3 regions of the Rhodopseudomonas boonkerdii genome follow, and region 2 is predicted to be linked to each of the others. Evidence: predicted binding sites of a transcription regulator. Region 2 holds the regulator's gene; each other region holds the start of a gene.
What was found. Region 2 encodes LexA, which represses DNA repair genes until DNA is damaged. Its sites were predicted from a motif close to TGTTCNNNNTGTGTTCNG; they were not measured.
Positions count from the first base shown of each region.

Region 1: a site for LexA is predicted at 1,633-1,650, ahead of recA (recombinase RecA). Genes of this name have one in related genera too.
Region 3: a site for LexA is predicted at 1,965-1,982, ahead of E0H22_RS18480 (DNA recombination protein RmuC). Genes of this name have one in related genera too.

Region 1 is NZ_CP036537.1:3,987,757-3,990,962, forward strand. It holds gene E0H22_RS18365 (DUF6489 family protein) at 1-161, opposite strand, end outside; gene recA (recombinase RecA) at 447-1,544, opposite strand; gene E0H22_RS18375 (hypothetical protein) at 1,726-1,917, opposite strand; gene E0H22_RS18380 (PaaI family thioesterase) at 2,144-2,575, shown strand; gene E0H22_RS18385 (hypothetical protein) at 2,593-2,907, opposite strand; gene E0H22_RS18390 (YnfA family protein) at 2,983-3,206, opposite strand, start outside.
Region 2 is NZ_CP036537.1:2,815,121-2,818,326, reverse strand. It holds gene E0H22_RS13065 (Orn/Lys/Arg family decarboxylase) at 1-214, shown strand, start outside; gene E0H22_RS13060 (GNAT family N-acetyltransferase) at 280-789, shown strand; gene lexA (transcriptional repressor LexA) at 1,034-1,744, shown strand; gene E0H22_RS13050 (ComEC/Rec2 family competence protein) at 1,751-3,206, opposite strand, start outside.
Region 3 is NZ_CP036537.1:4,002,240-4,005,445, forward strand. It holds gene E0H22_RS18475 (hypothetical protein) at 1-242, opposite strand, end outside; gene E0H22_RS18480 (DNA recombination protein RmuC) at 286-1,953, opposite strand; gene E0H22_RS18485 (fumarate hydratase) at 2,245-3,206, opposite strand, start outside.

The DNA.
Region 1 (3,206 bases), 1.2 Mb from region 2:
CAGCTCTGCATGATCGCCTCCGGAGAATACTTGTCCATATTCTCCGTCATCTTTCTCTGCATCTGATCCATCATCGCCGCCTGCATCGGCTGCACATCGGGCAACCCGAGAAATTCGCGTGCCTCAAGCGGCGTGCAGTCCACGGTGACGGTTACCTTCATTGCCAATCCCCCTCATCCGGTCTGCAAATCAATGCGAGCGGACAGTATCGCCGCGGTCGCCGCCGCGATGCAAGCGATGCGCGGTGCAGGGACCCGGCCTCGCAATATCCGGCCGGCGCGGATCCGACCCAAGCTGCAGCTCCAAACGAACAGGGCCCCGCGAACGGGGCCCTCGACGTATGCGACAGGCATTGCGAGGCATCGGCAACAGACCCCCGCAACACACCGCCGCGAACCGATTTTCGCAGCTGATCCGACCCTGCTCGGCAAGGCCGAACGCGCCGATCAATCCTCAGCAGGCTCCGCGTCGTCGCCGTCATCGCTTTCCGGCTTGCCTGCGAGAATCTGCTCGGCGATCAGGCCGGAATTCTGCCGGATCGCCGCTTCGATCTTGGCGGTCATGTCCGGATTGGCGCGCAGAAACGCTTTCGAATTCTCGCGCCCCTGACCGAGACGCTGGCTGTCATAGGAGAACCAGGCGCCTGACTTCTCGACGATGCCGGCCTTGACGCCGAGATCGAGAATCTCGCCCATCTTGGAGACGCCTTCGCCATACATGATGTCGAATTCGACCTGCTTGAACGGCGGAGCCAGCTTGTTCTTGACCACCTTCACGCGGGTCGAGTTGCCGACCACCTCATCGCGCTCCTTGATCGCACCGATACGGCGGATGTCGAGGCGGACCGAGGCGTAGAACTTCAGCGCATTGCCGCCGGTGGTGGTTTCCGGCGAGCCGTACATCACACCGATCTTCATGCGGATCTGGTTGATGAAGATCACCATCGTGTTGGACTTGTTGATCGAGGCGGTCAGCTTGCGCAGCGCCTGGCTCATCAACCGCGCCTGCAGGCCCGGCAGCGCATCGCCCATTTCGCCTTCGAGTTCTGCCCGCGGCACCAGCGCAGCCACCGAGTCGATGATCAGCACGTCCACTGCGCCCGAGCGCACCAGCGTGTCGGCGATTTCCAGCGCCTGCTCGCCATGGTCGGGCTGCGAGATCAGGAGCTCGTCGACATTGACGCCGAGTTTGCGGGCATAGACCGGATCGAGCGCATGTTCGGCGTCCACGAAAGCGCAGATGCCGCCCTTCTTCTGCGCCTCGGCGACGCAATGCAGCGCCAGCGTGGTCTTGCCCGAAGATTCCGGCCCGTAGATCTCGATGATACGTCCCCGCGGCAGGCCGCCGACACCAAGCGCAATGTCCAGGCCGAGGGAGCCCGAGGACACCACCTCGATATCCATCGAGCGGTCGTTCTTGCCGAGCTTCATCACCGAGCCTTTGCCAAACTGGCGCTCGATCTGGGAGAGCGCAGCCGACAGGGCTTTGGACTTGTCCATGGAGGATCCTTCAACGATACGCAAGGCAGTCGGATTGGCGGCCATTGATCTAGCTCCTTATGAAGGGATTCGCGACAGGGACAAACGGAACGGCAGTGCCGCTCGATTGATTCAATGTACCCTATCTGTTCTATGTTCGCAATATGTTCTTGATGAAATCTGGGTACTGGCCGCCCATAATTTGCGGACTTGTCCGGATTGGGCTCGCAGCCCCAGGATCAGGATTTCAGACTTCGGCGGCCGCAGCGGGCAGCGGCAGCTTCGCCAGCTCCGGCGAAATCCCGATCGCATAGACTTCGGCGACCCCAGCCTTGCGCAGACGCTTCAGCTCGGCCACTGCGTGGTCAAGGGTTTCGACGGTACCGTAAAACACCTTCTCCGTCGGCTTATACGGCGTTCCGTAGATGCTGTAGGCCATGGGCGGAAAGCGTCCGGTCGATCTGCTGCTATCAGCCAGTCGTATAGCGGCCCGCAGCGATTTGTCTATCAAAATAGACAACTCCACAAGGAGTTGGGCTGCGGCGCATTCACGCGATCCGATGACCAGCGCAGCGGTTCCGGGCGAAGCCTTTCATTTCCAATGACGCCGGATACGATCTGACGGCATCGTCCCCATTCACCGCTCATCGCCTCAGGACACCCGCATGGACGCCACCACCCGCATCCGCGACAGTTTTGCCAAGCAAGGCCTGATGACCACGCTCGGCGCATCGCTCGGCAACATTGCGCCGGGCGCAGTGGAGATCGTGATGATCCCCTCGCCCGCCATTTCGCAGCAACATGGCTTCGTCCATGCGGGTGCTGTCAGCGCAATCGCCGACAGCGCCGCGGGCTATTCGGCCCTCAGCCTGATGCCCGAAGGCACGGGCGTGCTGACAACCGAATTCAAGATCAATCTGGTCGCGCCGGCCGTGGGCGAGCGTATTGTCGCGCGCGGGCGCGTGGTGAAGCCCGGGCGCACGCTGACGCTCACGCAGTCCGAGGTCTTCGCCATCGGCAATGGTCAGGAGAAGCTGATCGCCCTCCTCACCGCCACGATGATGACCCTCAGGGATCGCGACGGCATCAGCGATTGACACCTGCGCGAGGCGGCTCAGCGCGCGAGTTGGCTCACCAGATCGCAGCTTGCGATGCGATTGACGTCGGCAAGACGTCGCTCGACAGGCGCGGCGAGATCGATGGTCTTGAGCAGTTCGGTCAGTTGCCGGTGCGCGCGTTCAGCGTCCGCAGCCGGCAGCGGCGCTTCGTCATAGGCATCGATATAGGGCGCGACGAGATGGTGCAGCAGCTGACAGAGCGCGCTGTGCTCGGGCGCACGGCTGCTGAGATCGGCGAGCTTTTGCTGGAAGGAACGGAAGCTGTGCAGGCCGTGGTGCTGCTGTTCGAACCATGTGCTGAGATCGTTCATCATAGCCTCTTCAGATTTGTGAAGAAGCTGCGAGCTTTTACACGATCCCGCGCGGAAAGGCCAGCATGTGCCCGGCTAACGCGGTCCGGCGATGATCACCGCAGCGCCGATCAAGCAGATCGCCGCCCCCACAATATCCCAGCGATCCGGACGAAAGCCCTCGGCGAGCCAGAGCCACAACACCGACATCGCAATATAGATACCGCCATAGGTGGCATAGGCTCGGCCCGCAGCTTCGCTTTCGACCAACGTCAGAAGCCACGCGAACACGAGCAACGACGCAACGCCTGGCACCAGTA
Region 2 (3,206 bases):
CTATCCGCCCGGCATCGCCACCATCGTGCCGGGCGAGCGCCTCACCGAGCGCGCGCAGCCGATGATTGATTATCTCAAGATGTTCGAGACCTGTTTCAACACCTTCCCGGGCTTCGACGTCGAAATCCAGGGCGTCTATCGAAAGGTGGATGCCAGCGGACGCATCCGGCTCCATACTTACGTGGTTTCCCAAGAGCGGGATCCACGGAAGTGACTTTACAGGCAGAGACCGAAACACCGATCGTCGTTCGCCCGTCGCGTGACAGCGATGTGGACGCCATGCTCGCGATCTATCGCCGTCACATCCGCCAGGGTGTGGAAGAAGGCGTCAGCGATGCCGACGCGATGCAGCCGGACGATCTGCGCGATCGCCGCAAGAACCTGAAGAACAAGCGCTTCCCCCATATCGTGGCGACGCGCGGCGGCGAAGTGGTCGGCTACGCCTATGTGGTTCAGTTTCGTAAGCGTCCGGCCTATCGCTATGCGGTGAAGCACTCGATCTATGTGCATCACGAACACACCGGCAAAGGCGTGGGTGCCAGGTTGCTGCGCGAACTGATCGACGTCTGCGCAGCCGCCGGCTTCAGGCAGATCATCGGCTATATCGACGCCGATAACGTCGCCTCCCTCGGTCTGCACGACCGCTTCGGCTTCGTCCGTGCGGGCGTTCTTTCCGGTGTCGCCTATCGCTCCGGTCGCTGGGCCGACACGGTAATGGTACAGCGCTCGCTCGCTGCCGGCGCGACCACGCCGCCGCCGCCGATGCCGCTGTCCGAACGAATTCTCTGAGCCAAAATCCGGTCGATAAACCGCATCTTTGAAGCGAAATTAGTGATTGCGGAACATCTACGGAACAGATAGGGTCCGTTCATGATTTGTTTCGAGATTCTGTGGCTTAGTGAAATCGAGAGTGCCCAAACTCGTGACTGCCTCGCCTGATGGCCTCACCGGCCACCAATCGCGAGGTCCTGAAACACACGCGGCGGCCCGACCACCGTCACTTGATGGCCTTGCCAACTGAGGATGGCTTCAGATGCTCACGCGCAAACAATACGAACTGCTCCGTTTTATCGACCAGCGGCTAAAGGAAGCCGGCGTCCCCCCTTCCTTCGACGAAATGAAGGATGCGCTGGATCTGCGCTCCAAATCGGGAATCCATCGGCTGATCACCGCGCTGGAAGAACGCGGCTTCATCCGCCGCCTGCCCAACCGCGCCCGCGCGATCGAAGTGATCAAGCTGCCAGAATTGAACACGGCTGCACCGGCCGCTCGACGGGGTTTCACGCCGAGCGTGATCGAGGGAAATCTCGGCAAGAACCGGTCCACCCCCGCCCCTGTTGCGAGCGACGATGACGGCGGTCGCACCATTTCGGTGCCTGTCATGGGCCGGATAGCAGCCGGAACGCCCATCGAGGCGCTGCAGACCCGCAGCCACTCCATTAGCGTACCGCAGGACATGCTCGGCAGCGGCGAACATTACGCCCTCGAAGTACGAGGCGATTCCATGCAGGACGCCGGTATTCTCGATGGCGACATGGCACTGATCCAGAAGTCCGACAGCGCCGATACCGGCGACATTGTCGTCGCCCTGATCGACGACGAGGAAGCCACACTGAAACGCTTCCGCCGCCGCGGCGCGTCCATCGCGCTGGAGCCGGCGAACACGGCCTATGAGGTTCGCATCCTGCCGCCGAACCGTGTCCGCATCCAGGGTAAGCTCACCGGCCTCTATCGCCGCTACTGAGCGCGCTCACTGCTCGTCGGGCTGGAGATCCGTCTCCGCCGGCGTTGCATCGACCGGCCGGGATCGCGAACTGTCGGTCGGTGCTTCTGATCCAATGGCCTCAAGCGGGGCGCGTGCCCAGGGGCGATCGAGACCGCGAGCGCGGGAAGCTTCGATAACAAAGCCGTCGCTGGAGCGATACAGGCCCGTTGCCCCCCGAACTCGCAGAGTCTCGCGATCGATCACCATCGCCCTGCAATCGGCCGGCGGCTGACGGGCTGTGACAATCACCGCGGCTCGCGCGCAATCGTCGCTGAATGCGTCTGCCTGCAATGTCAGCGCGATCAGGCTCCCGTCGCCGAGGGCCGTGACGCAGCCCGACGGGTCGCACGATACACCATGGCCGAGCGATGCATCTGTCGGCAATCTTGCGTCTGCATCCGCGCCCAGCCATTCCTTCACCTGAAACGCATCTTTGGCGCTCCGCATCACATGCAGCCGCCCGTCGCGCCCGCGCACAGCCACGCTATGACCGTCGGCGGCAATCAGGACATCGGGTTGCTTTGTCGATGCGGCCCAGAACATCGCCATCGCCAGAGCGATCGCGCCCGCATAGCGTAGCGGCGTCCGCAGCAATGCCAGAAGGACAATGCCGAAGCTGGCTAGGACCAACGGTCCTGTCCCGAAGGCGGGCACCCGGCCGATCGCGCCTGGCAATCCGGCCACCCATTTGGACACAAAGATCATCCATTGAAGGCCAAGCTCCATGATCTGCCAGAACACGCTGTCGAAGCCGAACGGGATGGCGAGAAGACCGAGCAGCCCCGCCGGCATCACGAGCGCCGACACCACCGGCATCGCCAGCAGATTGGCCACGATCCCGTAGGGCGTGATGCGATGGAAATGGTAGGCCGCGTAAGGCATCGTCGCGAGACCGGCGATCAACGAAGCCAGCAGCAGCAGTGCAAGTTCGCGCCCGCCCCACAGCGCGATCCGTGCCATGATCGAACTTTCCGATGTCGCAAACAGCGCGGGCATCCCGATCTGGACCAAGGCGACGAGACCGAGCGTCGCAGCAAAAGACATCTGAAAGCTCGGATGTACCAGCGCTTCCGGTGTGATGGCGAGCACGATCAGCGCTGCGATCGCCAACGTGCGAAAGGTGATGGCGCGGCGATCGACCATGATTGCGATCAGCACCACCGCCGTCATGATAAAGGAACGTTGTGTCGCGACCTCGGCACCGGACAGCAGCAGATAGAAAAGCGCGGCAAGCAGCGCCGCAGCGGACGCGGCTTTCTTGATCGGGAATGTCACCGTCAGCAACGGGACCAGCGCCAGCAGCGCCCGCGTCACGAAAAATACGACGCCGGCGACCACCGCCATGTGATAACCCGAGATTGACAACACATGGCCGAGTCCCGAGATAAACATCGCGTCGTTGACGTCAGACGAAATCGCGTCGCGCCGGCCGGTCAGGAGT
Region 3 (3,206 bases), 1.2 Mb from region 2:
GCCACCACGGTCATGTTCATCCTCAGAGCATCGATCATGGCCCGCCTCGAATCTCGGATCGTTTCAAGGACCAATTGAAACAGGGCGAGCCGAGTCGTCACCGCTTTTCTTTTTTCCGCACAGGCTTGCGGGTTCGGGCAGAATCGAGTCCCGCAGATCATGGTTAACTGGACGCATGCGACTGCGTCGCTGAGTCGGATCTTGTCGAGCCGGATTCGTCGGCCAGCCAGCACGATATTCATCGAATCCCAAAGCAGCCGAACGCGTTCTGCGCGGCAGCGTCGATCAATCCGGCGATGGCGCGTCTTCCTCCAGCACGGCGTCGCGCGCTGTGCCGCCCATGGCCTTGATCAAATCGTCGTCGCCATCATCCGGCGGCGTTTCGTTGAGGCCCAGCATCCGCGCCGCGCTGCCGTCGTCCGGCATCACGGCGACATCGCGGAGCGCGCGATCCATCAGGCGGCTCCGCTTGTCGAGTTCGGCAACCGAGCCCGCCGCAGTGTTGAGCTGGCGCGCGACCTTGCCCACGGTGTCGTTGTAGCGCTTGAATTCGGTGCGCACGGCGCTGAGGATCTTCCAGACATCCCCGGAGCGCTCCGCGATCACCATGGAGCGATGGTTGACCTGGAACGCGTGCAGGATGGCGGCGAAGGTCGTCGGACCGGCCAGCATCACATTGCATTCGCGCTGCACGTGGTCGAACAGGCCGGGAATGCGCAGCACCTCGGCGAACAGGCTTTCGGTCGGCAGGAACAGGATGGCGCGCTCGGTGGTGCGCGGCGGGTTGATGTATTTCTTCGCGATGTCCTTGGCGAAAGCCTTGATGCGGTTTTCGAGCTGCTTGCGGAAGTGCCCGGCCAGCTCGATGTCGTTAGCCTCCAGCGCTTCGAGCATGTGCTCGTGGTCCTCGCGCGGAAACTTCGCGTCCACCGGCAGCAGCATCTCGTCGCCATCGATCATCGGCAGGCGGATGGCATATTCAACGCGCTCCGCCGAGTTCGGCTTGATCTGCGCATCCTTCACATATTGCGTCGGCGACAGAAAATCCTGCAGTAGCATCGCGAGCTGCACTTCGCCGAATGTGCCGCGCAGTTTTGGATTGGTGAGGACGTTCTTGAGATCGCCCACATGGGTGGAGATGCTGCGCATCTCGCCGAACACCTCATAGGCCTTGTTGAGCTGTTCGACCACGCGGCCGAAATTCTCGTTGAGCCGCGCTTCCAGTGTGGTCTGCAGCTTCTCGTCGACGGTGGTGCGGACCTTCTCCAGCTCCGCGGCATTCTCGGTGCGAAGCTGGTCGAGCCGGCCTTCGACGGTCTGGCGGAGCTGCTCGCTGCTTGCGCCCTGGGTGCGGATCAGTTCGTCGATGGCAAGCTTTGTCGCGTCGAGACGCTCTTTCTGATGGTTGCTGATCTCGCCAAGTGTTTCAGAGACGCCCTGGCGCATGCGCTGGAAACTGCCGCTGAGTTCTTCACGCAGATTTCGCGCAGAGTCCGCATGCGCGGCACCGGACTGATCGAGCTTGCGTTCGACCATGGTGCGCAGCGCTTCGCTATGGGCCGCCGCGCCCTGCTCCATGCGGCCGATATCCGTATTCAGCTTGGTGCCGATCTCGTTGATGCGCCCTTCGGTAGTCTTGTTCGAGGTTTCGAGACGCAGGCCGAAGCTGTCCACCTGCCGGAGCAGTTGTTCGGAGAGTTTCAGCATCATGGTGGCGGCAGCGCCTTGCTGCTGGTTGATGGTCTGCACCAGCTCCTGCCGCACGGCGCGGATCTCCGCATCCGACGCAGCACGAATGGCATCGCCCTCGAAGCGCAGAAGCTCGCTCACCTCGGCACGCTCCAGCGCCAGCGGACGACGCACAACCACGATGACGGCCACGATCGCGAACAGCGCGGCGATGAAAGCCAGCGCCAGCGTGGCGATCGGGAAATAGGGAGCGAATTCGGTCACGGCATCTCTCGCGTACTCTTTTTGTTCTAGCGAGAGCAGAAGATTCCCGCAACCCTCCGTGGGGTGGGCGGGGACGGAAACCGGGGATTAGTCAGATAAGCCGCCCCACTTTCCGGCCCTCATGGTGAGGAGGCCTAGCGGCGCAATTGCGCCGCTGGTAGCGCCGTCTCGAACCATGAAATGGCAAGGCTCCGGAGTTTTGCGGCCATCCTTCGAGACGCACGCCTACGGCGTGCTCCTCAGGATGAGGGCGGAGGCTGAGGGGCGGAGTTGGTGGCCCGCCCCGAACGATCAGCCCAGGTTCAGTTCCTTGAAGAAGTCGTTGCCCTTGTCGTCGATGATGATGAAGGCTGGGAAATCCTCGACCTCGATCTTCCAGATCGCTTCCATGCCGAGCTCGGGATACTCGACCACCTCAACCTTCTTGATACAGTGCTCGGCGAGGTTCGCGGCGGAGCCGCCGATGGAGCCGAGATAGAAGCCGCCATGCTTCTTGCACGCCTCGCGGACAGCGACCGCGCGATTACCCTTGGCGACCATCACCATGGAGCCGCCTGCGGCCTGGAACTGGTCGACGAACGAGTCCATGCGGCCGGCCGTGGTCGGGCCGAAGGCGCCCGAAGCATAGCCTTCCGGCGTCTTGGCCGGGCCGGCGTAATAGACCGGGTGGTTCTTGAAGTAATCCGGCAGCGGCTCGCCCTTCTCCAGGCGGTCGCGCAGCTTCGCATGCGCCGCGTCACGCGCGACGATCATGGTGCCGGTGAGCGACAGGCGCGTCTTGGTGGGATATTGCGACAGCGTCGCGAGAATGTCCTTCATCGGCTTGTTGAGGTCGATCTTGACGACATCGCCGCCGAGCGACTCTTCCACCTTCGGCAGATACTGCGCCGGATTGTGCTCGAGCTCCTCGAGATAGATGCCGTCCCTGGTGATCTTGCCGAGCACCTGACGATCCGCCGAACAGGACACGCCGAGGCCGATCGGCAGCGAGGCGCCGTGGCGCGGCATGCGGATGACGCGCACGTCGTGGCAGAAATACTTGCCGCCGAACTGCGCGCCGACGCCGGACGACTGCGTCATCTTGAGGATTTCCTGCTCCATCTCCAGATCGCGGAAGGCATTGCCGTCCGCCGAACCCTGGGTCGGCAGCGCATCGAGATAGCGCGCGGAAGCGAGCTTCACCGTCTTCATGCACAGCTCGGCGGAGGTGCCGCCGATGACGATGGCGAGATGATAGGGCGGGCACGCGGCGG